One region of the Umezawaea sp. genome, then DNA from elsewhere that is predicted to be linked to it. Evidence: riboswitches for the same ligand, from Rfam matches in the RefSeq annotation. Region 1 holds a riboswitch; each other region holds the start of a gene.
What was found. Region 1 has a riboswitch for glycine ahead of gcvT (glycine cleavage system aminomethyltransferase GcvT). Riboswitches for the same ligand answer to the same signal wherever they lie in the genome.
Positions count from the first base shown of each region.

Region 2: it holds a riboswitch for glycine, as region 1 does, so the genes downstream of both, gcvP (aminomethyl-transferring glycine dehydrogenase) here and gcvT (glycine cleavage system aminomethyltransferase GcvT) in region 1, are expected to answer to the same signal.
Region 3: it holds a riboswitch for glycine, as region 1 does, so the genes downstream of both, gcvH (glycine cleavage system protein GcvH) here and gcvT (glycine cleavage system aminomethyltransferase GcvT) in region 1, are expected to answer to the same signal.

Region 1 is NZ_DBNGPQ010000092.1:32,910-40,631, forward strand. Features, by position in the region: gene AC156L_RS20610 (CaiB/BaiF CoA transferase family protein) at 1-128, shown strand, start outside; gene AC156L_RS20615 (hypothetical protein) at 527-688, shown strand; gene AC156L_RS20620 (helix-turn-helix transcriptional regulator) at 934-1,425, shown strand; gene AC156L_RS20625 (hypothetical protein) at 1,534-1,890, shown strand; gene AC156L_RS20630 (DUF3817 domain-containing protein) at 1,917-2,219, shown strand; glycine riboswitch at 2,288-2,375, shown strand; glycine riboswitch at 2,376-2,470, shown strand; gene gcvT (glycine cleavage system aminomethyltransferase GcvT) at 2,588-3,688, shown strand; gene glyA (serine hydroxymethyltransferase) at 3,709-4,974, shown strand; gene AC156L_RS20645 (hypothetical protein) at 5,188-5,850, opposite strand; gene AC156L_RS20650 (class I SAM-dependent methyltransferase) at 6,055-7,266, shown strand; gene AC156L_RS20655 (DUF1295 domain-containing protein) at 7,263-7,722, shown strand, end outside.
Region 2 is NZ_DBNGPQ010000103.1:88,623-96,344, reverse strand. Features, by position in the region: gene gcvP (aminomethyl-transferring glycine dehydrogenase) at 1-2,175, opposite strand, end outside; glycine riboswitch at 2,338-2,433, opposite strand; gene AC156L_RS24335 (MerR family transcriptional regulator) at 3,035-3,601, opposite strand; gene AC156L_RS24330 (bifunctional nuclease family protein) at 3,998-4,471, opposite strand; gene ftsR (transcriptional regulator FtsR) at 4,633-5,337, opposite strand; gene garA (glycogen accumulation regulator GarA) at 5,334-5,798, opposite strand; gene gcvH (glycine cleavage system protein GcvH) at 5,912-6,313, opposite strand; gene clsA (cardiolipin synthase ClsA) at 6,403-7,008, opposite strand; gene AC156L_RS24305 (hypothetical protein) at 7,608-7,722, opposite strand, start outside.
Region 3 is NZ_DBNGPQ010000083.1:39,025-46,746, forward strand. Features, by position in the region: gene AC156L_RS18845 (MFS transporter) at 1-550, shown strand, start outside; gene AC156L_RS18850 (TetR/AcrR family transcriptional regulator) at 562-1,278, shown strand; gene ald (alanine dehydrogenase) at 1,302-2,414, opposite strand; glycine riboswitch at 2,646-2,738, shown strand; gene gcvH (glycine cleavage system protein GcvH) at 2,893-3,273, shown strand; gene AC156L_RS18865 (L-serine ammonia-lyase) at 3,273-4,643, shown strand; gene AC156L_RS18870 (L-rhamnose mutarotase) at 4,689-5,027, opposite strand; gene galE (UDP-glucose 4-epimerase GalE) at 5,148-6,101, shown strand; gene AC156L_RS18880 (glutathione peroxidase) at 6,136-6,624, opposite strand; gene AC156L_RS18885 (SSI family serine proteinase inhibitor) at 6,704-7,096, opposite strand; gene AC156L_RS18890 (MFS transporter) at 7,250-7,722, shown strand, end outside.

The sequences.
Region 1 (7,722 bases):
ACCGCACTCCCGCCGGGGCGCCCGAGCCACCCGTGCGGGCCGGAAAACACACGATCGAGGTCTTGGCAGAACTCGGCCTGCCGGACTCGGAGATTACGGAACTGAGTCGGGCCGGAGTAATTGGATGATCGATAAAAGGGCAGCGAAATAGCGCCGGGAAAGAATCACGGCACTGAACTACGGCGATCACGCAGAGTGCTCGTGGAGCACGGCTCGGGAGAGCGGCGGGACCCTCTGGGTGTGCTGATGGTTCGCGAGTACCTCGGTGCGCTAGCTGGGGGGTTGCCGGACGAGACGCCCGTACCCAGGTCATCGTCCGATCCGGACGGCTCCTTGAGCGGCCATTCGGGTGACGCTCGAACCCCCTCGAGCGTCTCAGGGCGCTGATCTCGGGGCGGTTCGAGGACGGCATGCGTGTTCGAGGTTCATCAACCGGGTGAATGGGGGACCATGTCGGGTGACACGGCGTGCTCCCGGCTGTCACGGGGGACCGCCGCACGAACCTGAGCGGACGGAGTGGCTTGACGTGAACACGAAGAAGGTGGTCGTGCTGGCGGCGGTCGCGCTGGTGCTGTTCCTCCTGATCACCCGCCCGGTGGAGTCCGCCGACGCGGTCTCGCAGGTCCTCGCCTGGTTGCGCGAGGGGGCCGAAGCGATCATCACGTTCCTCCGGAGCCTGTTCGGCTAGTCGCCGGGGCCCCGTCCCGGCCCGTTCGACCGGTGTTGCGCGGCCCGCTTCCCGGCGGGCCGCGCGACCCGGTTCCGTACCATCACCCTGGGTGACGTGGCGGCTCGACCGTTGGACCTTATGGGTGGAATAGGGCCTATAACACCCTGGTAACGGGGTTATCGACAAACAAGGGTCTAGCGGTTGGCCGAACCCTTGAATACGGTGCGCTGCATTGGCTGATCTTCGACCCCAGGGAGGCATAAATGGTCGAGGACTCCGGAGTCGACGAACTGCTTAGGCAGTGGGCGGCGGAGCGGTCGGACGACGCCGAGATGCAGGAGGTGAACCGGATCAAGAACGCCTGGCTGGCGGAGGCACCACCCAGCGCGTCGCCGGGGATCCCCTCGCAGCGGGCGAACGGTGGTCCACGTGGAGTGGTGCGGGTCGAGTCGGCCAGCCCCGCGTACGTGGCGGCGATGCGGAGGAGGGCACCCGAGGTGCCCGAGGTCCTCCTGGAGGCGGCGGCGAGCTACTGGCAGCTCGTGGGCGACCTCGCCGAGGCGGAGCAGTGGTGGGACGCGGGCATCAGCCCGTTGGACCAGCGCGCTCTGGACTACCGGGTGGCCGGGCTCCTGCCCGCGGACCTGGGTCGTCGACTCGGCCCGATGACGGTGCTCCAGCACCTGCGTCGGGGTAGTGCGGCAGCGTGGTGCGTCGCCAGGTTGCAGCGGCAACGCCGGGACGGCGTGGCCTAGGACGGTCGGCGGTCCGGATACGGGAGTGGGCTCCGAGCGGAGCCCCAACCCTTGGGTCACCCGGCCCTGGACCTCCAGCCGCAGTACCGCCGGTGCTAGTTTGGAGAGGTGACCGGCGGTCCTCTCATCACCCCCCAGCGCCTGGGCATCGCTCTGGTGTGCGCGGTCGCGCTGGTGGGCTGTTGCGGTCTCGCGTGGTGGCAGTGGACGAGGTTCGAATCCGCCAGCGGGACCTTCCAGAACCTCGGCTACGTGTTGCAGTGGCCGCTGTTCGGACTCTTCCCGGCCTTCATGGTCTGGCGCATCCGCAAGCTCGACGCGCAGCGCAAAGCCGAGCCGCCCGTGGTCGCACCCGCGCCTGTCGTTACCGTTGACGCCGTCAGGGCTCCCGTCGTGGACACCGACGACGAGCTGGCGGTCTACAACCGCTACCTCGCCGAGCTGAACGCGCGGGACCAGCGGTAAGCGGAACGAAGGCGGTCGGACGGGCGATGAGCGGTGCGTTGAACCGGTTCAGGTTCATGGCCTACGTGGTCGGTGTGGGCCTGTTGCTGCTGGTCGTGGCCATGCTCTTCAAGTACGTGGGCGACTCGACCGGCATGATCAAGCTCGTCGGTCCGGTCCACGGCTTCCTCTACGCCATCTACCTGGTGATCGCCGTCGACCTCGGGCTCAAGGCCCGCTGGTCCATCAAGGGCACGATCCTGGTCCTGCTCGCGGGCACGATCCCGTTCCTGTCGTTCTACGCGGAGCGCAAGGTGGTCGAGCGCGTCCGGGAGGGCGTCCCCCTGTGAGGCGACCCCTGTTGACCTGCGGCACGGCCTGCGAATAGCGTCTGGCGGTATCAACTGAACACGGCCGTCGATGGCGCGCGGAAGAGTCCCCGCGAGGGGCGCCGAAGGAGCAACTCCTCCCCGGAATCTCTCAGGCACCGGTACCGCGCGACGCAGGCAACTCTGAAAAGCAGGCGCACCCGTGCGCCTCGCCCACGGTGCAAGTCGCGCTCGCGCGTCGAAGCTCTCAGGCTCATGACAGAGGGGGAGGCTCGCTCACAGGAGGAGTCTCGCCGATGACCGTGTCCCCACTGCCCGCCGCCGGTCGACCGGTCGCCCCCGCGGCGCGGTCGGCCGTTGAGCATGCCCACCAGGGAGGATCCACCCAGATGGAAAGCCGTCGGACGCCGCTGCACGCCGAGCACGAGGCGCTGGGCGCCATGTTCACCGACTTCGCGGGCTGGCGGATGCCCCTGCGCTACGACAGCGAGCTGGCCGAGCACCACGCGGTCCGCCGGACGGCGGGGCTGTTCGACCTCACGCACATGGGCGAGATCGTGCTGGAGGGCCCGGAGGCGGGCGCCGCGCTCGACCACGCGCTGGTCGGCCACTGCTCCGCGATCGGCGTCGGCCGCGCCCGCTACACCATGATCACCCAGGCCGACGGCGGTGTGCTGGACGACCTGATCGTGTACCGGCTGGGCGACACCGAGTACCTCGTCGTCGCGAACGCCTCCAACGCCGCGCTGGTGTTCGGCGAACTGGTCGAGCGCGCGAAGGGCTTCGACACCGCCGTGGTCGACCGGTCGACGGACTACGCGCTGCTCGCCGTGCAGGGGCCGAACTCCACCGCGATCCTGGCGGGCCTCACGCCGACCGACCTGGCGACGGTGAAGTACTACGCCTCCTACCCGACCGAGGTCGCGGGCACCCCGGTGCTGCTGGCCAGGACGGGCTACACGGGCGAGGACGGCTTCGAGCTGTTCACGGCACCGGCCGACGCGCCCGCCGTGTGGGCGGCGCTCCTGGAGGCGGGCGAGGAGCACGGCCTGAAGCCCGCGGGCCTCGGCTGCCGCGACACGCTGCGCCTGGAGGCCGGGATGCCCTTGTACGGCAACGAACTGAGCACCTCCCGCACCCCGTACCACGCGAACCTCGGCCGGGTCGTGAAGCTCGACAAGCCCGGCGACTTCGTCGGGCGCGACGCGCTGGCGAAGGTCGCGGAGTCCGGTGTGGACACCACGCTCGTCGGTCTCAAGACCGAGGGACGCCGGGCGCCGAGGCACGGGTACACCGTGCTGGACGCCGACGGCGCCGCGGTCGGCGAGATCACCAGCGGGGCCCTCTCCCCGACGCTCGGGTACTCGGTGGCGATGGCCTACGTGGCCAAGGGCAGCGCCGAGCCCGGCACCAAGCTGGCGGTGGACGTCCGGGGCAGGCAGGAGCCCGTCGAGGTCGTCGCACTGCCGTTCTACAAGCGCGCCAACTGATCCGTCCCAAGGGAGACCACATGTCGGACCACTTCAACACCTCCCTCGCGGAGTTCGACCCGGAGGTGGCGGAAGCCGTCGCCGCCGAGCTCGCCCGCCAGCAGAACACGCTGGAGATGATCGCGTCGGAGAACTTCACCCCGGTGTCGGTCCTCGAAGCGCAGGGATCGGTGCTCACCAACAAGTACGCCGAGGGCTACCCCGGCCGCCGCTACTACGGCGGCTGCGAGAACGTCGACGTCGTCGAGCGGCTCGCCATCGCGCGGATCAAGGAGCTGTTCGGCGCGGGCTTCGCCAACGTGCAGCCGCACTCCGGCGCGCAGGCGAACGCCGCCGCGATGTTCGCGCTGCTGAACACCGGCGACACGATCCTCGGCCTCGACCTGGCCCACGGCGGTCACCTGACGCACGGCATGCGGATCAACTTCTCCGGCAAGCTGTACAACGTGGTGCCCTACCACGTGTCCGATTCGGACGGTCTGGTCGACATGGCCGAGGTCGAGCGCCTCGCCCAGGAGCACCAGCCGAAGCTGATCGTCGCGGGCTGGTCGGCCTACCCCCGCCAGCTGGACTTCGCGGAGTTCCGCCGGATCGCGGACTCCGTGGGCGCGTTCCTGATGGTGGACATGGCCCACTTCGCCGGTCTCGTCGCCGCGGGTCTGCACCCGAGCCCCGTGCCGCACGCGCACGTGACCACGACCACCACGCACAAGACCCTCGGCGGTCCGCGCGGCGGCGTGATCCTGTCCAACGACGCGGACATCGCGAAGAAGATCAACTCCGCTGTCTTCCCCGGCCAGCAGGGCGGCCCGCTGGAGCACGTGATCGCGGGCAAGGCCGTCGCGTTCAAGCACGCCGCCAGCCCCGAGTTCGCCGACCGCCAGCGCCGCACGGTCGAGGGCGCGAAGATCCTCGCGAACCGCCTGGTCCAGTCCGACGCCGCCGCCGCGGGCATCAAGGTGCTCACCGGCGGCACCGACGTGCACCTGGTGCTCGTCGACCTCGTCGCGTCCGAGCTGGACGGCAAGCAGGCCGAGGACCGCCTGCACCAGGTGGGCATCACCGTCAACCGCAACGCCGTCCCGAACGACCCCCGCCCGCCGATGGTCACCTCGGGCCTGCGCGTCGGCACCCCCGCCCTGGCGACCCGCGGCTTCGGCGAGGCCGACTTCGCCGAGGTGGCGGACATCATCGTCGCGGCCCTCCTGCCCGACCCGGACCTCGCCGAACTGCGCTCGCGCGTCGAGGTGCTGGCCGCGAAGCACCCGCTCTACCCGAGCCTCTGACGGCAGCGGTGGTGGAGGCCGACCGGTCTCCACCACCGGGAGACCTCGATCTCCCACCACCGCGACGAGAACGGCCCCCCGCGGACGCGGGGGGCCGTTCTCGTCGTACCTCACCGCGAAGCGAATGAGCGGCAAGTCCTCAGTTCCACGAGTGCGGTGAAGCCCGGCCCCTTCCCCGGGGCCGGGCTTCACCGCACTACCGGTGGTTCAGCACTACGCGGCGGGGGCCGTGACGCCCGGCGGGAGGCACTCGACGTTGCGCTTGCCGTTCGGCTGGATCACGAACCAGGTGCCGCCCACGCCCTGGCCCGCCCACTTGCCGGGGCCGGGGTCCTTCGAGTACGTGTACAGGCCCCAACCGTCGATCGTGACCTGCTCGGTGCCGTCAGCGCGCTTCAGCGTGCCGACGAGGGCCGGGTCGACGCCCTCCAGCTGCGGGGTGGAGCCCGCGGGCACGACCAGCGGCGGCCAGGTCACGGCGCACGCGTCGTTGCAGTTGGAGACCGGCGGCTTGGGGGTGTCCTTGTCGAAGCGGTACAGCGTGCGGCCGTCGCCGTCCTGCACGACCTCGCCCATCTTGTCGACGGTCTTGGCGACCAGCCGGACGTTCGAGACCTCGGGTGCGGCGGCGGGCGGCTCCGCGGCGGGCTGCCCGGCGGCGCTGGTCTGCGCGCCCGCGGCGGGGGCGTCGGTGCCCGCCGCGGCAGGAGTGTCGTAGCCGTAGTCACCCGGCGCGGCAGCAGCCTCCACCGCGGAACCGGTCTGAGCCACGGTGGTGCCCTGAACGCCAACGGCGTTGGTGCTCCACATGACCAGGGCGAGCACGGTTGCCATGCCGCCTGCAACGGCGATGGCGATGCGGTTACGTCGGATCACTTCTCAACTCCTCCTCGTCCGTTCATTCGCTTCACGGAGCAATACGGGGGGACCGCGTCAGCGGTTCAGAACCGAACCGAAAACAATCTCGGGCCGAACAACTGCTACCCGTCTTGGCTCAGGAGGCTCGTGGTGGTCGTTACCGGTGGAGTGGCAGGTCAGCTCGCTACCGTCGTCGAAAAGGTCCTCGGAACGCCCCTGCCGATCGGCCTGCGGGCGTGGGACGGGAGCAGCGCGGGCCCCACGAACGGACCAGTGGCGGTCATCCGGTCCAAGCGGGCGCTGCGCCGCCTGGTGTGGAACCCGGACGAGCTGGGCCTCGCGCGCGCGTACGTCGCGGGTGAGCTGGACGTCGAGGGCGACCTGACCGACGGCCTGGCGCGGTTCTGGGCGTTGGCCAGGCGGGGAGCGCTGCGCGCGGGCAAGCCGAAGGCCGTCGACCTGCTGGGGGCGGCACGGGTGGCGCTGCGCCTCGGCGCGCTCGGACCCCGGCCCGCGGCACCCGGTGAGGAGGCCAGGCTGTCCGGCGCGCGGCACACCCGCGGCCGCGACCGGGCGGCCATCGCGCACCACTACGACCTGAGCAACGACTTCTACCAGCTCGTGCTCGACCCGAGCATGGCCTACTCCAGCGGCTACTGGACGTCGGACGGTCCTGAGTACACCGTCGCGGACGCGCAGCGCGACAAGCTCGACCTGGTCTGCCGCAAGCTGGACGTGGGACCCGGCACGCGGCTGCTCGACGTCGGCTGCGGCTGGGGTTCGATGGTCGTCCACGCGGCCAAGCACTTCGGCGCGTCCACGACCGGCGTCACGATCTCCCGCGCGCAGCACGCGCACATCAGGAAGCGCGTGGCCGACGAGGGACTGGAAGACCTCGTGACGGTCAAGCTCCAGGACTACCGGGAGATCGACGACGAGCCGTTCGACGCGATCTCGACGATCGAGATGGGTGAGCACGTCGGCGAGGAGAACTACCCCGAGTACGCCGCCACCCTGCACCGGCTGCTCAAGCCCGAGGGCAGGCTGCTGCTCCAGCAGATGTCGCGCGGGGCCAACGCACCCGGTGGTGGCGCGTTCATCGAGTCCTACGTGGCCCCCGACATGCACATGCGGCCCGTCAGCGCGACGATCGGCCACCTGGAGCGGGCGGGCCTGGAGATCCGTGATGTCCACGCCCTGCGCGAGCACTACGTTCGGACCGTCCGGGCCTGGGCCGCGATGCTGGAGGAGCGGTGGGACGAGGTCGTCCCGCTGGTCGGCGAGGGCCAGGCGCGGGTGTGGCGGCTCTACCTCGCGGGCGGGGCGCTGACCTTCGAGGAGGGGCGGATGGGCGTGGACCAGGTCCTCGCGGTGCGGCCGAGCGCGAACGGCACCAGCGGCATGCCGCGCACCCGTGAGCGGGTGGCGGGGTGAACGCGGGTGGTTTCGGCCTGAACGTCCTGCTGACCGCGGTCTTCGTGCTGGTGCTCGTGTCGGCGCTGTTCGCCGCCGCGAGGTCGCGCGGCCGGTACGACGTGATCGACGTGTTCTGGGGCGTCGGCTTCGCGATCATCTCCGTGGTCACGCTGCTGCTCGCCGGTCCGACGCCGCGCGGCCTGCTGGTGGCGCTGCTGACGGTGGTGTGGGGTGTCCGCCTCGGCTGGCACATCCACGCGCGCAACCGCGGCGGGGACGAGGACCCGCGCTACGTCGCGATCCTCAAGAGGCGCGGCGTGCTCGGCATGTACCGGGTCTACGCGATCCAGGCCGTCGTCATGGTGCTGGTGTCGCTGCCGGTGCAGGCCGCGTCGTACCTGACCGCCCCGCTCGGGGTGCTCGACCACCTGGCGGTGCTCGTCTGGGCCGTCGGGTTCGCGTTCGAGTCGGTCG
Region 2 (7,722 bases), on a different contig from region 1:
GCCGACGCCGGGGCCACCGCCGCCGTGCGGGATGCAGAACGTCTTGTGCAGGTTGAGGTGCGAGACGTCCGAGCCGAACTTGCCGTACTGGGCGAGGCCGATGAGGGCGTTGAGGTTCGCGCCGTCGACGTACACCTGGCCGCCCGCGTCGTGCACGAGGGCGCAGACCTCGCGGACGGTGTCCTCGTAGACGCCGTGCGTGGACGGGTAGGTGATCATGATCGCGGCGAGGTCGTCGCGGTGCTCGTCGACGGTCTGGCGCAGGTGGCCGAGGTCGATGTTGCCCTTGTCGTCGCACTTCACCACGACCACGCGCATCCCGGCCATGACGGCGCTGGCGGCGTTGGTGCCGTGGGCGCTGGACGGGATGAGGCAGACGTCGCGGGCCGCTTCGCCGCGCCCGCGGTGGTAGGCGCGGATCGCGAGGAGTCCGGCGAACTCGCCCTGGCTGCCCGCGTTCGGCTGGATGCTGACCGCGTCGTAGCCGGTGACCTCCGCGAGCCAGTCCTCCAGGTCCTTGACCAGTGCCAGCAGGCCTTCGGCGTCCTCGGCCGGGGCGAACGGGTGCAGGTCGGCGAACTCGGGCCAGGTGATGGGCTCCATCTCGGCCGTGGCGTTCAGCTTCATCGTGCAGGAGCCGAGCGGGATCATGCTGCGGTCGAGCGCGACGTCCTTGTCGGACAGCGCGCGCAGGTAGCGCAGCAGCGCCGTCTCCGAGCGGTGCAGGTGGAACACCGGGTGCGTCATGAACTCCGAGGTGCGGCGCAGCTCGGCGGGGATGCCGTCGGCGGTGTCGGCGTCGAGCGCGTCCACGTCCGGCACCTGCACGCCGAAGGCCTGCCACACGTCGACCAGGTTCGCGCGGGTGGTGGTCTCGTCGCACGCGATGGCGACGGTCGAGTCGTCGACCAGTCGGAGGTTGATGCCGAGCGCTCGCGCGGCGTCGACGACCGCTGCCGCGCGCTCGGGCACGTGCGCCTGCACCGTGTCGAAGAACTCGCCGTGCAGGACGTCCACGCCGCCCTCGACCAGGCCGGCGGCCAGCACCGTGGCCATCCGGTGGGCGCGCGTGCCGATGGCCCGCAGGCCGTCGGGGCCGTGGTAGACGCCGTACATCGAGGCGATGACGGCGAGGAGCACCTGCGCGGTGCAGATGTTGGAGGTCGCCTTCTCGCGGCGGATGTGCTGCTCGCGCGTCTGGAGGGCCAGCCGGTAGGCGCGGTTGCCGTCGGCGTCCTCGGACACCCCGACGAGCCTGCCGGGGAGCTGCCGCTCCAGGCCGGTGCGCACGGCCATGTAGCCGGCGTGCGGTCCGCCGAACCCGATCGGCACGCCGAAGCGCTGGGTCGTGCCGACGACGACGTCCGCGCCGATCTCGCCGGGCGGGCGCAGCAGCGTCAGCGCGAGCAGGTCGGCGACGACGACCGCGTTCGCGCCCGCCTTGTGCACCTCGGCGATCACCGACTCGTGGTCGCGGACCACGCCGGACGCACCGGGGTAGGACAGCAGCACGCCGAAGAAGTCTCCGCCCAGGCCGAGTCCTTCGATGCCCTGCGACAGGTCCGCGACGACGATCTCGATGCCCAGCGGCTCGGCCCTGGTCTCGATCACGGCCAGCGTCTGCGGCAGCGTGTCGGCGTCGACCACGAACTTCGTCGACTTCGACTTGCCTGCGCGGCGCACGAGCGTCATCGCCTCGGCGGCGGCGGTGGCCTCGTCCAGCATCGACGCGTTCGACAGCGGCAGCGCCGTCAGGTCGCCCACCATCGTCTGGAAGTTCAGCAGCGCTTCGAGCCGCCCCTGCGAGATCTCCGGCTGGTACGGCGTGTAGGCCGTGTACCAGGCCGGGCTCTCCAGCACGTTGCGGCGGATGACCGGCGGCGTGATCGTCCCGTAGTAGCCGAGGCCGATCATCTGCGTCATCGGCCGGTTGCGCCCGGCCAGCTCGCGCAGCTCGGCCAGCGCCTCGGTCTCGGTGGCGGGCGCGGGCAGGTCGAGCACCAGGTCGCCCTCGCGGATCGACGGCGGGATCGCCCGCTGCGCCAACTCCTCCAGCGAGCCGACACCGATGACATCGAGGATCCGGGCCAGCTCGGCGGGCCGGGGGCCCACGTGGCGGTCGGCGAACGGGGTGCCGTGCTCGAGAGCGGCGAGAGGAATGCGGTCCTGCGTCATGGAAGGCGCCTCCGGCGAGGGTTGGGCTACGGACACACTTCTGCCGTCTGCCCTCCCCCTCTGTCTCCAACCCGCTCGGCGGGCGCCTGAGAGCTTCACCCGGCCGAAACCGGGCTTTCACCGTCGGCGGGACCGAAAAACCGGCCCACTTTCCAGAGGCGTCTATCCCGTGCGGTCCTTGCGCCTGAGAGGTTCCGGGGAGGATTTGCTCCTTCGGCGCCGAACCTCGCCGGGTCCGGACTCTCCCGCACGGGGTCATGCGACTACCGGCCGATCGTACCGCCTGGCACCGCACGGGTAGCGCGGGCGCGACGCGGATCACCGCACGTCACACCCGGACGCGGCGGGACGAGGGGGTGGGCGGGGCGTTGGACGGGGCTCGGCGGCGGCCACCGCGGACGGGCTCACCGGCCGAGGGGCCACCGCGCCCCGGCCTCACCGGCGAGTGCGATGGTCCCCGTGAGCGGGTCCACCGGGCGAGGAGCCGTCGACTCAACCCGACCACGCGGGGCCACAAGAAGCCGTCGGGCTCGACCGCGCGGGGCGACAAGAAGCCCCCGGACTCGACCGGCCCGTACTGGGCCACAAGAAGGCGTCGGGCTCGACCGCGCGAGGTGACGAGGAGCGGCGACGACACTGCTTCCACGAAGCGGAAGGACTCCGGTGCGTCAGCGGACGCGCGACACCGGAGTGGTCGTTCGATTCGTGACGAAACCATCCGCGGTCGACCCGGTCCGGATCGACCGTTCCCCCTGGGACGAGCGGGCCGCGGCGGTGTGGGGAGCCACGGCCGCGGTCGTGAAGACCAGCGGCGTTCGGGCGCTTCCGACACCACCGCGGTCCGACGGGTTCCGGACAGCTAGCCGATGGCCCGGTTGCGCCTGCGCTGGGACAGTTCGTCGTTGCCGACGGCGTCGACCTCCACGCCGTCCGCGCGTTCCGCGGGGAACTCGTGGATGGTGCCGCTGATCTCCCGCATGGCGCCGCTCACCGCGATGCCGAACACGCCCTGACCGCCCTGGAGGAGGTCGACGACCTCCTCGGGGGACGTGCACTCGTAGACCGTCGTGCCGTCGCTGAACAACGTGATCCTGGCCAGGTCCTGCACGCCGCGCTTGCGGAGGTGGTCTACCGCGACCCTGATGTTCTGCAACGAGACACCGGTGTCCAGCAGCCGCTTCACCACCTTGAGGACGAGGATGTCCTTGAACGAGTACAGCCGCTGGCTGCCCGACCCCTGCGCACTCCTTATCGTCGGGTTGACCAGTCCGGTGCGCGCCCAGTAGTCGAGCTGGCGGTAGGTGATGCCCGAGATCTGGCACGCGGCGGGCCCGCGGTAGCCGACGTACTCGTCTGGCAGCGAGGAGTCCGGGAACAGCTCACCTTGTTCCCCGGATCCGGCCCGGATGGGCGCTTCCTCTGCCACGCCTGCCTCCCCTCGGCCGGCCTGACGACCGGCGACCGTCACCGGCGGTCCCGTGGTCGGGGAACACCGGCCGTGAAGGGCCACGCTGTGGAATCACACCGTCGCAATTCACTCGAGTTCGACGGTAGGACCGGGTTGAGGGCAGGTCAACGCGACGCGCGGTACACGAATTTCCTCACCCTCAACCAGAGGGTGAGAGAAAGCGCTCGCATGACCCGTTCGAGTGACGTTTAGTGATCGTTTAGCCCAACGCCCATGACCTTGGGTAGCACGGCCGTGGGACACCTCAAAGTGCGGTCTCCCCCACGGTTGTCACGGTGCGTCGCGACCCAGGACGCACGAAGGGCCACTCACCAGACTGGTGAGTGGCCCTCTCGGCACGAACAGGTCGTGTGCTCAGGTGTCCGCCCCGCGGAAGTCCTCCGGCGAGATGGAGTCGAGGAACTCGCGGAACTTCTCGACCTCGTCCTCCTGCTCGTCCGGGATGATGAGCCCCGCTTCGGCGAGCACGGACTCGTCGGCGTGGATCGGCACCCCGACGCGCAGCGCGAGCGCCACCGAGTCGCTGGGCCTGGCCGACACCCGCACGTCGCCGTCGAACACCAGCTCCGCGAAGTAGGTGCCCTCCTGGAGGTCCGTGATCCGGACCTGTTCGAGCTGGCGCCCGAGTGCGCCGATGACATCTTTGAGGAGATCGTGGGTGAGGGGGCGGACGGGCCGCACGCCCTGCTGTTCCAGCGCGATTGCGGTGGCTTCGACCGAGCCGATCCAGATCGGCAGGTAGCGTTCGCCCTCGGTTTCACGCAGCAGCAGGATCGGCTGGTTGGCGGGCAGTTCCACCCGCACTCCCACGACGCGCATTTCGCTCATCGGGTATCGCCTCCCTCAGCGCGCTGAACCACGGCGTCCCCGTACGACTACGAGGATCCTCCACGTACATCCTCGACGCTACCCGCCAAGCGGGCCCAGTGCTCCACCGGTATCCCCCCGGACATCACGATGCGGACACCGGCGACGAATCGCGGCGAGGCCTATCCACCTGCGACTCCGCGCAGTCCGGCCTTGACCAGCAGCGTGTGCAACGTGACGGAGAGCACCGCCAATTCCCGGAGCACCTCCTCCGCGCGACCGCGCGAATCCGGACCGCGCTGCCGGTAGAGCGGCGTGACGATCTGCTCCAGCAGACCGACTTCGCGATCGGCGGACGCCCGAAATGCCCTGAGATGTCGGGGTTCGATACCGAATTCGGCCATCGCCCGCACGGTTTTCGCGACGAGCACCGCTTCGGGGTCGTAGAAGCCCGCGGCACCGGGGCGCACGACCCCGTACTGCTCCAGGTCGGCGAGCATCGTCTTGCTGATGCCCGACTGCGCCAGCAGTTCCTCGCGGGTGAGGCGGCGAGTGGTCGCGGCCTGGTCGAAGTGCTCGACCGTCGGAACGCCCTCGACGGCGGCCAGCGCCCGTCTCGGCGGTTCGTCAGCCGAGTCGAGCTGCTGCTTGATGACCTTCAACGGGAGGTAGTGGTCCCGTTGGGCGGCCAGGACGAAGCGCAGGCGCTCGACGTCCGCTGAAGCGAACTGCCGGTAGCCCGAGGCAGTGCGTGCCGGGCGGACCAGTCCTTCGGATTCCAGGAAGCGGATCTTCGAGATGGTCACGTCGGGGAACTCGGGACGGAGCTGTGCCAGCACCGCCCCGATGCTCAACCCACCGCGCTGTGGCCGCCCGGCAGCCGTCACTGCTGCCCCTGGCCCCCGGCTCCCGGACCGGTCAGGAACACGAGGCGGAACTTGCCGATCTGCACCTCGTCGCCGTTCGCGAGAACGGCCTGGTCGACCGGCTCGCGGTTGACGTAGGTGCCGTTCAGGCTGCCGACGTCGATCACCACGAACTCCCCGCCTTCACGGCGGAACTCGGCATGGCGCCGGGAGACCGTCACGTCGTCGAGGAAGATGTCGCTGTCGGGGTGCCGACCCGCGCTGGTGGTGTCGCGGTCGAGCAGGAACCTGGACCCCGCGTTGGGGCCGCGCTTCACCACCAGGAGGGCCGACCCGGCCGGGAGAGCGTCGACTCCCGCGACCGCGGGTTCCGGCGCTGGTGCCTCGGCACCCTCCACGTCGGCGAGGAAATCCGCCCGGAAAACGGAGGTCCGCTCCGGGGACTGCTCTGGCGGAACGCCTGGCCCGTCGTTCGTGCTCACCTGAGCTCTCCTCCTGCTGCTGGAACCGTCGAGACCACTAGAACCTATCGTGCCCGATTCCTCACGCGAGGAGCGGCTCCCGAACAGGCCGAGAAGACGTCGGAAGATCGTCGTCACTCCCCCGCCGCCAGCTCCTGGTACGCGGCCGCGTCCAGCAGGTCGTCGACCGCGGTCGGGTCCGCCAACCGCAGCTCGATCATCCAACCCTCGCCGTACGGATCGCTGTTGACGAGGTCGGGCTGCTGGTCGAGCGAGTCGTTGCGGGCGACCACCTCGCCGGCGAGCGGCGCGTAGATGTCCGAGACGCTCTTGGTGGACTCGACCTCGCCGAGCGTCTGCCCGACGTCGACGGTTTCGCCGAGCTCGGGGAGCTGGACGAACACGACGTCACCCAGCTGCTCCTGGGCGTAGTCCGTGATGCCGATGCGCACGGTGGCCTCACCTGTGCGCTGCACCCACTCGTGCTCCTCGGTGTACTTGAGCTCCTCGGGAATCACCGCGGCGCGCTCCTTCATGGTGGTCTTCCCCGCTCGCCCGGATGGACGAGTCCGTCATGTCGAAGGGTGATCTTCGCACGCAGGATCTTCCCACGTGGCTCACCCGTTCAGGCAGCCACCACCCCTGGGGATCGACGCATGGCGAGCACCAGTTGCCAGAGGTACAGGCCGGCGGACCACAGGTACAGCGCACCACCCCAAAGCATGAACGCGTACGCGATCGGCCGGGCGATCTGCGCGGCGGTCGACCCGCCCTGCGCGAGCAGCAGGACCGGGAACGCGTAGAGCAGGTTGAACGTCGCCGCCTTGCCGATGTAGTTGACCTCGAACGGCCCGTAGCCGTGGTGGCGGAGGACCAGCAGGAAACCCCCGACCAGCAGTTCCCGGCCGACCAGGATCGCCGCGAGCCACAGCGGCACGATGTCGCGGACCACGAAGGCGAGCAGGGTCGCGAAGATGTAGAGCCGGTCGGCCGCCGGGTCGAGCAGCTTGCCCAGGTCGCTCGTCTGGTCGAGCCACCGCGCCAGCTTGCCGTCGAGCCAGTCCGACGCGCCCGCGAGCGCGAGCACCACCACCGCCCACCCGTCGGCACGGGGGCCGAGCAGCAGGTAGAGGAACACCGGCACCCCGAGCAGGCGCAGCACGCTCAACGCGTTCGGAACGGTCACCCACCGGTCACCCGGATCCTGACCTGTCTCGGCCACGTCACTCACACTCCCCCGTCGGCGCGCCGCCCGCACCGGGTGGTCACGCGGGAATGCTAATGCCGCAGGTCGAACGTCACCCGGCCATGTCGGCCACGGGTGGTGCCGGGTGCTTCGGGTGAGTGGGTGGCGGAACCCACGACGGGTCCTACCTGCTGAGGGACGACGAACGCCCCGGAACTGCCGGACCCCGGTCGCGGTGGTGAACTCCGGGGCCTACCCGGTCGGGGGACCTTGGTTCGGCTCCGACAGCCGACTCGGGCGGCGAGTTCCAGCGGTCGGCTCGGGCATCACCTTCGGCAGCGGGCTGCTCGGGCGTCAAGTTCCGGCGGTCGGCTCGGGCGTCACCTTCGGCAGCGGGCTCCAGCGGTCGGAGTTGTTCGTCCAGACTCGGCACGCCCGTGAGAATCGGCGAACCGGTCGACTCGCGCGGGTGGGGAATCGACTCCTGGAACAGCCGGATGTCGACAGGCGGGCCGGCGTCCGCAACCTCGGCTCTCGGACACTCGATCGTCCGAGAGCGGCCCGTTCGCGTCCAGGGCCCGACCGACGCGCCCCGTGGCGCATCCCCTGGCGCGACCCATCGATCCGCGGCCCGACCAGAACGGTCAGTTGCTCCGCGTGTACGTCCAGCCGCGGCGCTGGAGGTCCGCCCCGGTGAACGCCTGCGGGCGGCCCCGGTCGTCGACTCCCACCCAGCGGGCGCGGAAACCCTCGAGCACG
Region 3 (7,722 bases), on a different contig from region 1:
GGTGCTCGTCGTCAGCAACCTCTGCGCGGGCCTGGGGGCGAGGTTCGGCGCGGGCAACACGATGGTGCTCGGCATGTCCGGGGTCGCCGCGGGCCTGCTGGCGCTGTCGTTCTCCACCGCGGACGGCGGCTACACCGCGACGCTGGCCGGGCTGGTCCTGATCGGGGCGGGCGTCGGCATCGCCATGCCGGTCGCCGCGAACGCGCTCATGAGCGCCATCCCACCGGAACGGGCGGGCATCGCGTCCGGCCTGAACGGCACGCTCACCGAGCTGGGCAACTCGTTCGGCATCGCCGTGCTGGGCAGCCTGCTCTCCGCGCGGTTCGCCGCCGCGCTGCCGGACGCCCTCCCGGAGGGCGCGGAGCGGTCGATGTCGTCGGCGTTGCGGGCCGCGGCGGGCTCGCCGGAGACGGTCCTGGCGGTGCGCGAGGCGTTCGTGTCGGGGATGTCGGTCAGCCTCGTCGTCGGCGCGTGCGCGGCCCTGCTCGGCGGTGTCCTGTCCGGGCTCCTGCTGCGGCGGACGGATCGGCCGCACCCGGTGGCCGCCTAGGATCCACTCCCGTGGCGGACAAGACGCGGGACCCCGTGCTCGACAGCGTGTGGCTGGCGGAGCGCAGGCCCGCGTCCGCCGGGCACGTGGCGCTGAGCCGGGAGGCGATCGTGCGCGCCGCCGTCGAGGAACTGGACGCGCACGGGCTCGCGGCGCTGTCCATGCGCAAGCTCGCGACCCGGCTCGGCGTGGCCCCGATGTCGTTGTACTGGCACGTGCCGACCAAGGACGCCGTGCTGGAGCTGGCGCTGGACGAGGTGCTCGGCGAGGTGGGCCCGCCGGACCTCGACCGCGCGTGGACCGACGCGCTGCGGGGCCTGATGAGTCACTTCCGGCAGCTGTTCCACCGCCACACGTGGCTCCCGCACCTCCAGGGGCTCTACCCGAACATCGGGCCGAACGCGGTAGGGCTGGCGGAGTCGGTGCTGGCGGTGCTGGTGGGCACCGGGCTCTCGCAGGTCGAGTCGAGCCGCGCGGCCAGCACCCTGATGAGCTTCGTGACCGGCTTCGCGTCCTCCGAGGTGCGGTGGGCCGAGCAGTCGTCCCCCGCCGGGCAGCCCGACCCGGCGTGGATCGCGGTGCTGGTCGAGCGGTACCGCGAGCGCTTCCCGCTGTTCACGAGCCAGTTCGTCCTGACGGAGCTGTGGGAGGCCGACGCGCAGTTCGACCACGGCCTCGACTGCGTGCTCGCGGGTCTGGAAACGCGAACCGGGCAGCCGCACAGGTAGCTGCCCGGCCCGTCCCGCAGTGGTCAGACGACCTGGTCGAGGGGGGTGTGCGGGAGCGCGAGCGCCTCCGCCACCGGGAGGTTGACGAGCTGGCCGGCGTGCACGTTCAGGCCCGGCGCGAGGGAGGCGTCGGCGCGCAGCGCGGGCTGCCAGCCCTTGTCGGCCAGCGCGACCGCGTACGGCAGCGTCACGTTCGTGAGCGCGTAGGTCGAGGTGCGCGGCACGGCGCCGGGCATGTTCGCGACGCAGTAGAAGACGGACTCGTGGACCTGGAAGGTCGGGTCCGCGTGGGTCGTGGGGCGCGAGTCGGCGAAGCAGCCGCCCTGGTCGATCGCGATGTCGACGAGCACCGAACCGGGCTTCATCCGCGCGACCAGGTCGTTGCTGACCAGCTTCGGTGCCTTGGCGCCGGGCACGAGCACCGCGCCGATGACCATGTCGGCCTCGCGCACGGCCTGCTCGACCGCGTAGGCGTTGGAGGCGATCGTGCGGAGCTTGCCGCCGAACTGGGCGTCGACCTGCCGCAGGCGGTCCACGTTCGTGTCGAGGATCTGCACGTCGGCGCCCATGCCGACGGCGATCGTCGCGGCGTTCACCCCCGCCACGCCGCCGCCGATGACGACGACCCGCGCGGGGGCCACACCGGGCACGCCGCCGGGCAGCACGCCCCGGCCGCCGGAGGGCTTCATCAGCGCGAACGCGCCGACCTGCGGGGCGAGGCGGCCCGCGACCTCGGACATCGGGGCCAGCAGCGGCAGGGCGCCGTTCGCGGTCTGCACCGTCTCGTACGCGATGGCCGTCGTGCCGGACGCGATCAGCGCCTCGGTCAGCGGCAGGTCGGCGGCCAGGTGCAGGTAGGTGAACAGCACCTGCCCGGCGCGCAGCCGGTGGTACTCCGCCGCGACGGGCTCCTTGACCTTGAGCACCAGCTCACCCTCGGCCCACACCTCGTCCGCCGAGGCCAGCACCTTCGCGCCCGCCGCCTCGTACTCGGCGTCGGTGATGGCGGAACCCAGACCCGCGCCCGCCTCGACGAACACGTCGTGGCCGCGGCTGGTCAGCTCGTGGGCACCGGCGGGGGTCAGCGCGACGCGGTACTCGTGGTTCTTGACCTCGCGGGGAACGGCGATCCGCACGGTGACTCCTTCGACCTCGGAGAGCGGGAGCTGGGCTGCTGGTTCAAAGGTCCGGCATGCCCAGCACGCTGTCATCGTGTTCGCGGCACTACCGCGTAGGGGTCGGTTTGTGCGCGTGGCACAACGAGATCGGGTTTCGCCGTCCGTGCGCGCGTTGACACCCGATCTGCGGCCACATAGCTTTCAGCACGTTCGCCAACTGAAGAACGGCCGGGGCGCCCTCGCGGCGCCGCAACCCGAGCGGGAGAGTCCCCGGCAGTCGCCGGGGCGCCGAAGGAGCAAGTACCCCGCACACTCTCAGGCAACGAGAACCGCTCGGGCGAGGCGACTCTGGAAAGCGCGCTCCGGGCGCGCACCCACGGTGCAAGCCGCGTTCGCGCGGTGAAGCTCTCAGGTCCCATGACAGAGGGGGAGTCGGACCGACCCCAAGGTCGGCGCGGTTGTCGCGCGCCTGCCCCGAGCCCCGTGGAGTGCCGCTGTGGACCACCCCGAACACCTGCTCTACACCCCCGAACACGAATGGGTCGACTGGACGCCCGGCACGCAGGAGCCGGTCACGGTCGGCATCACGTCCTACGCCGCCGAGTCGCTGGGCGACCTGGTCTTCGTGCAGCTGCCCGAGGTCGGCGAGCGCGTCACGTCCGGCGACGTGTGCGGCGAGCTGGAGTCGACAAAGTCGGTCAGCGACCTGTACGCGCCGGTCAGCGGTGAGGTCGTGGAGGTCAACGGGGGCGTCGTCGACGACCCGGCGCTGATCAACTCCGACCCGTACGCGGCCGGGTGGCTGTTCAAGGTCCGGGTCGAGAACGCCGAGGGTCTCCTCACCGCCGCGAAGTACGTGGAACTGACGGGCAGCTGATGGCGATCAGCGTCTTCGACCTGTTCTCCGTCGGCATCGGACCCTCCAGCTCGCACACCGTCGGCCCGATGCGCGCCGCGTCGATGTTCGTCGACCGGCTGCGCTCGCGCGGCCTGCTGGACGGCGCGACGCGCGTGCACGCGGAGCTGTTCGGCTCGCTCGGCGCGACCGGCCACGGTCACGGCAGCCCCAAGGCGGTGCTGCTGGGCCTGGAGGGGTGCAGGCCCGAGGAGGTCGACCCGGCGGCGGCCGACGAGCGGTTCGAGGAGATCAAGCGGACCGGGCGGCTGAGGCTGGGCGGCGCGCACGAGATCGCCTTCGTCCACGACAAGCACCTCGTCATGCACCGCCGCAAGTCGCTTCCCGTGCACCCCAACGGGATGCGCTTCGAGGCGTTCTCGGACGACGGGTCCCTCGACCACGCCGTGTACTACTCGGTCGGCGGCGGGTTCGTCGTGGACGAGCACGCCAGCGGCGCGGACAAGATCAAGGCCGACGACACCCCGTTGGCCCACCCGTTCCTCACCGGCGACCAGTTGTTGGCCCGCACCAGGGAAACCGGGCTGTCCATCAGCTCGGTGATGCTGGAGAACGAGCAGTCGTGGCGCGGCGAGGGCGAGATCCGCTCCGGGCTCCTGCGGATCTGGCACGTCATGCAGGAGTGCGTCGAACGCGGCTGCACCGAGCACGGCATCCTGCCCGGCGGCCTGAAGGTGCGCCGCCGCGCCGCCGAGATGCGCAAGGCGTTGGCGGGCGAGCACTTCGCCACCGACCCGCTGCGCGTCATGGACTGGGTGACGCTGTTCGCGCTGGCCGTCAACGAGGAGAACGCCGCGGGCGGGCGCGTGGTCACCGCGCCCACCAACGGCGCGGCGGGCATCGTTCCCGCCGTCCTGCACTACTACACCCGTTTCGTGCCGGGCGCTTCCGATGACGGCGTGGTCCGCTTCCTGCTCACCGCGGGCGCGGTCGGCGTGCTGTTCAAGGAGAACGCGTCCATCTCCGGGGCCGAGGTCGGCTGCCAGGGCGAGGTCGGCTCGGCCTGCTCGATGGCCGCGGCCGGGCTCGCCGAGGTCCTCGGCGGCACGCCCGAGCAGGTGGAGAACGCCGCCGAGATCGCCATGGAGCACAACCTGGGCCTCACCTGCGACCCGATCGGCGGGCTCGTGCAGATCCCGTGCATCGAGCGCAACGCTCTGGCCGCCATCAAGGCGATCACCGCGGCCCGCATGGCGCTGCGCGGCGACGGCTCGCACTTCGTGTCGCTGGACAAGGTCATCAAGACCATGCGCGACACCGGCAAGGACATGTCGGTGAAGTACAAGGAAACGGCTCGCGGCGGGCTCGCCGTCAACGTCATCGAGTGCTGACCGGGCGCGCGTGGAGCCGGGCGTCGGCTCCACGCGCGGACCGGGTCAGCTCATGTGCCACACCTCGGTGGCGTCCGCCCACAGCCGCCCCTCCTCGGCCTCCGGCACCGGCACCTGGCACGGGTCGGTGAGGGTCCACCACTCCTGGGTGGTCGGGTCGGCGGCGATGAGCGCCATGTCCGCCTCGTAGTCGTCGCCGACGTACTCGTAGTAGGAGATCAGCCGGTCGCCGAGCAGGAAGATCGAGTAGTTGGTGATGCCGCTGGCGGTCAGCCTGGCCTCCACGTCGGGCCACACGACCTGGTGCAGCCGCAGGTACTCGTCGCGCTTCTCGGGGAGCACCCCGACGACTCGGATGTGCCGTTGTGGTGCGGAAGCCGACATCGCTGCTCCTCTGTCCGTTGGCCGTCGTCGCGAGAGTACAGACGTCCGATGTGTCGGTGCTCGTCGTGGCTCCGCGTAGGGTCGGGTCCGAGTCGGGGACCACCAACCTGGGAGTGATGGATGAAGCTGCTGGTCACGGGCGGCGCCGGGTACATCGGCAGTGCGACGGTCGCGGCGCTGGTCGCCGCGGGGCACGAGGTCGAGGTGTTGGACGACCTGTCGACCGGGTTCGTGGACAACGTGCCGGAGGGCGCGGTGCTGCACGAGTTGCCGCTCAGCGCGGCGGCGCAGGTGGTCGACTCGACGTTCGACGCGGTGCTGCACTTCGCGGCCAAGATCTCCGTCGCCGAGTCGGTGCGCAAGCCCGACCTGTACTTCGACGTGAACGTGCGCGGCACCATGACGCTGCTGGACTCCATGCGCGCCAACGACGTCAAGCGGCTCATCTTCTCCTCGACGGGGTCGATGTACGCCGACGCCGGGCTGGAACCGCTGGCGGAGGACTCGCCGGTCGACCCGCAGAACCCCTACGCCGCGAGCAAGTCCATCGTGGACACCATGTTGCCGTGGGAGTGCCAGGCGCACGGCCTCGGCGCGGTGAGCCTGAGGTACTTCAACGCGGCGGGCGCCAGCGGGCACCTCGGGGAGCGGCACACGCCCGAGACCCACCTGATCCCGATGGTGCTGGACGTCGCGGCGGGCAAGCGGGCGGAGTTCCTGCTGTTCGGCGACGACTACCCGACGCCGGACGGCACGTCCGTGCGGGACTACATCCACATCGAGGACCTGGCCTCGGCGCACGTCCTCGCGCTGGAGGCGGCCGAACTCGGCAAGCACAAGGTCTACAACCTGGGCAACGGCCGGGGTTTCTCGATCCGCGAGGTCGTCGACGCGGTGCTCGAGGTGACCGGCCACCCGGTGCCGACCCGCGTCGCGCCCCGCCGCGAGGGCGATCCGGTCGCGAGCGTCGCGTCCGCCGACAAGGCCCGCACCGAGCTGGGCTGGCGGCAGGCGAAGCCGGAGCTGACCGCCATCATCGCGGACGCCTGGGCGTTCCACCGCTCACGCCCGTGACGGGGAGCCCCTCGCCGGGGCTCCCCACCGCGCGTCACGCGGGCAGGACGGCCTCGATCGCCTTGACGACCTGCTCGTCATCGGGCTTCGTGACCGGCCGGAACCGGGCCACGACCTCGCCCTCGGGGCTGATCAGGAACTTCTCGAAGTTCCACTGCACGTCACCGGCGGCGCCGTCGGCGTCGGCGGTCTTGGTCAGCTCGGCGTAGACCGGGTGCCGGTCGGCGCCGTTGACCTCGATCTTCTCGAACAGCGGGAACGTCACGCCGTACGTGGTCGAGCAGAAGGTCTCGATCTCCTCGGCCGTGCCGGGCTCCTGGCCGTTGAACTGGTTGCACGGGAAGCCGACCACCGAGAAACCCTGCTCGCCGTACTGCTCCTGGAGCTGCTCCAGGCCGGTGTACTGCGGCGTGAGCCCGCACTTGGACGCCACGTTCACGACCAGGACGGCCTTGCCGCGCAGCGACTCCAGCGTGGTCGGCTCACCCGAGATCGTGTTGACCGGGATGTCGTAGATGCTCAAGAGGTCGCCCTTTCACCGTGGACCCGTTCCGTTCCCAGACTACGGCTCCGCCCGCGGTGGACGGGGGCGCGTGAGCCGGTCAGAACTGGAAGACCGACCCGGTGTCCACGCGCACCGCGCACGCGTTCGGGTAGACGTGGTCGAAGGTGCGCCGCTCACCGCGCCAGCTTCCGGAGGCCGTCACGTGCACGGGCCGGTACTCGAAGGTGCACAGCGAATCCGAGTCCTGCACGGCCTGCACGTCGCCGTCGGACCGCAGCAGGTCGTCGCACGCCACCCGCGCGTTCGGGTGCGACCCGCCGGACGGCTCGCAGTGCAGGGTCGTCGACCGCACGCCCGCCTCCTCGGTGGACGTGGTCAGCACGAGCGTGGAGGAGGGGACGAGTTCCGAGCCCGCCGGGGGAGCGATCTCGTCGACCGGCAGGAAGGGGATCACCGCGGCGAAGGCCGCGAGGAAGGGGAGGGGTGCCATGCGCCCACAGTGGCGCGACCGGACCCCTGACCACGACCCAACCGGGCGGTAACACCGGATCGAGTGGTTCCGGTGACCGTTGACCAACCGGATCCGCTCGACTTGCGTCGGACGGGGGTGTGCAGACCATGATCGACTCGGCACGCTGGGGCGATGGGGACATCAAGCGTGCGCCGGGTGGCACTGGCCAGTTCGGCGGGGAACGCGGTCGAGCTCTACGACTTCCTGCTCTACGGAACGGCGTCCGCGCTGGTCTTCGACAAGCTGTTCTTCCCGTCGTTCGACCCGAGGATCGGGACGCTGCTGTCGCTGGCCACGTTCGGCGCGGGCTTCCTGGCCAGGCCGCTCGGCGGGGTGGTGATCGGGCACTTCGGCGACCGGATCGGCAGGCGGACGATGCTCGTCCTGACGCTGACCGCCACGGGGGTGTGCACGGCCCTGATCGGGGTGCTGCCGACGTACTCGTCGATCGGGCTGCTGGCCCCGGTGCTGCTGGTCCTGCTGCGGGTGGTCCAGGGGTTCTTCCTGGGCGGTGAGCAGGGCGGGGCCACGCTGATGACGGTCGAGCACTCACCACCGGGGAGGACGGGCTGGTACGGGAGCTGGACGTTCCTCGGGTCGCCGCT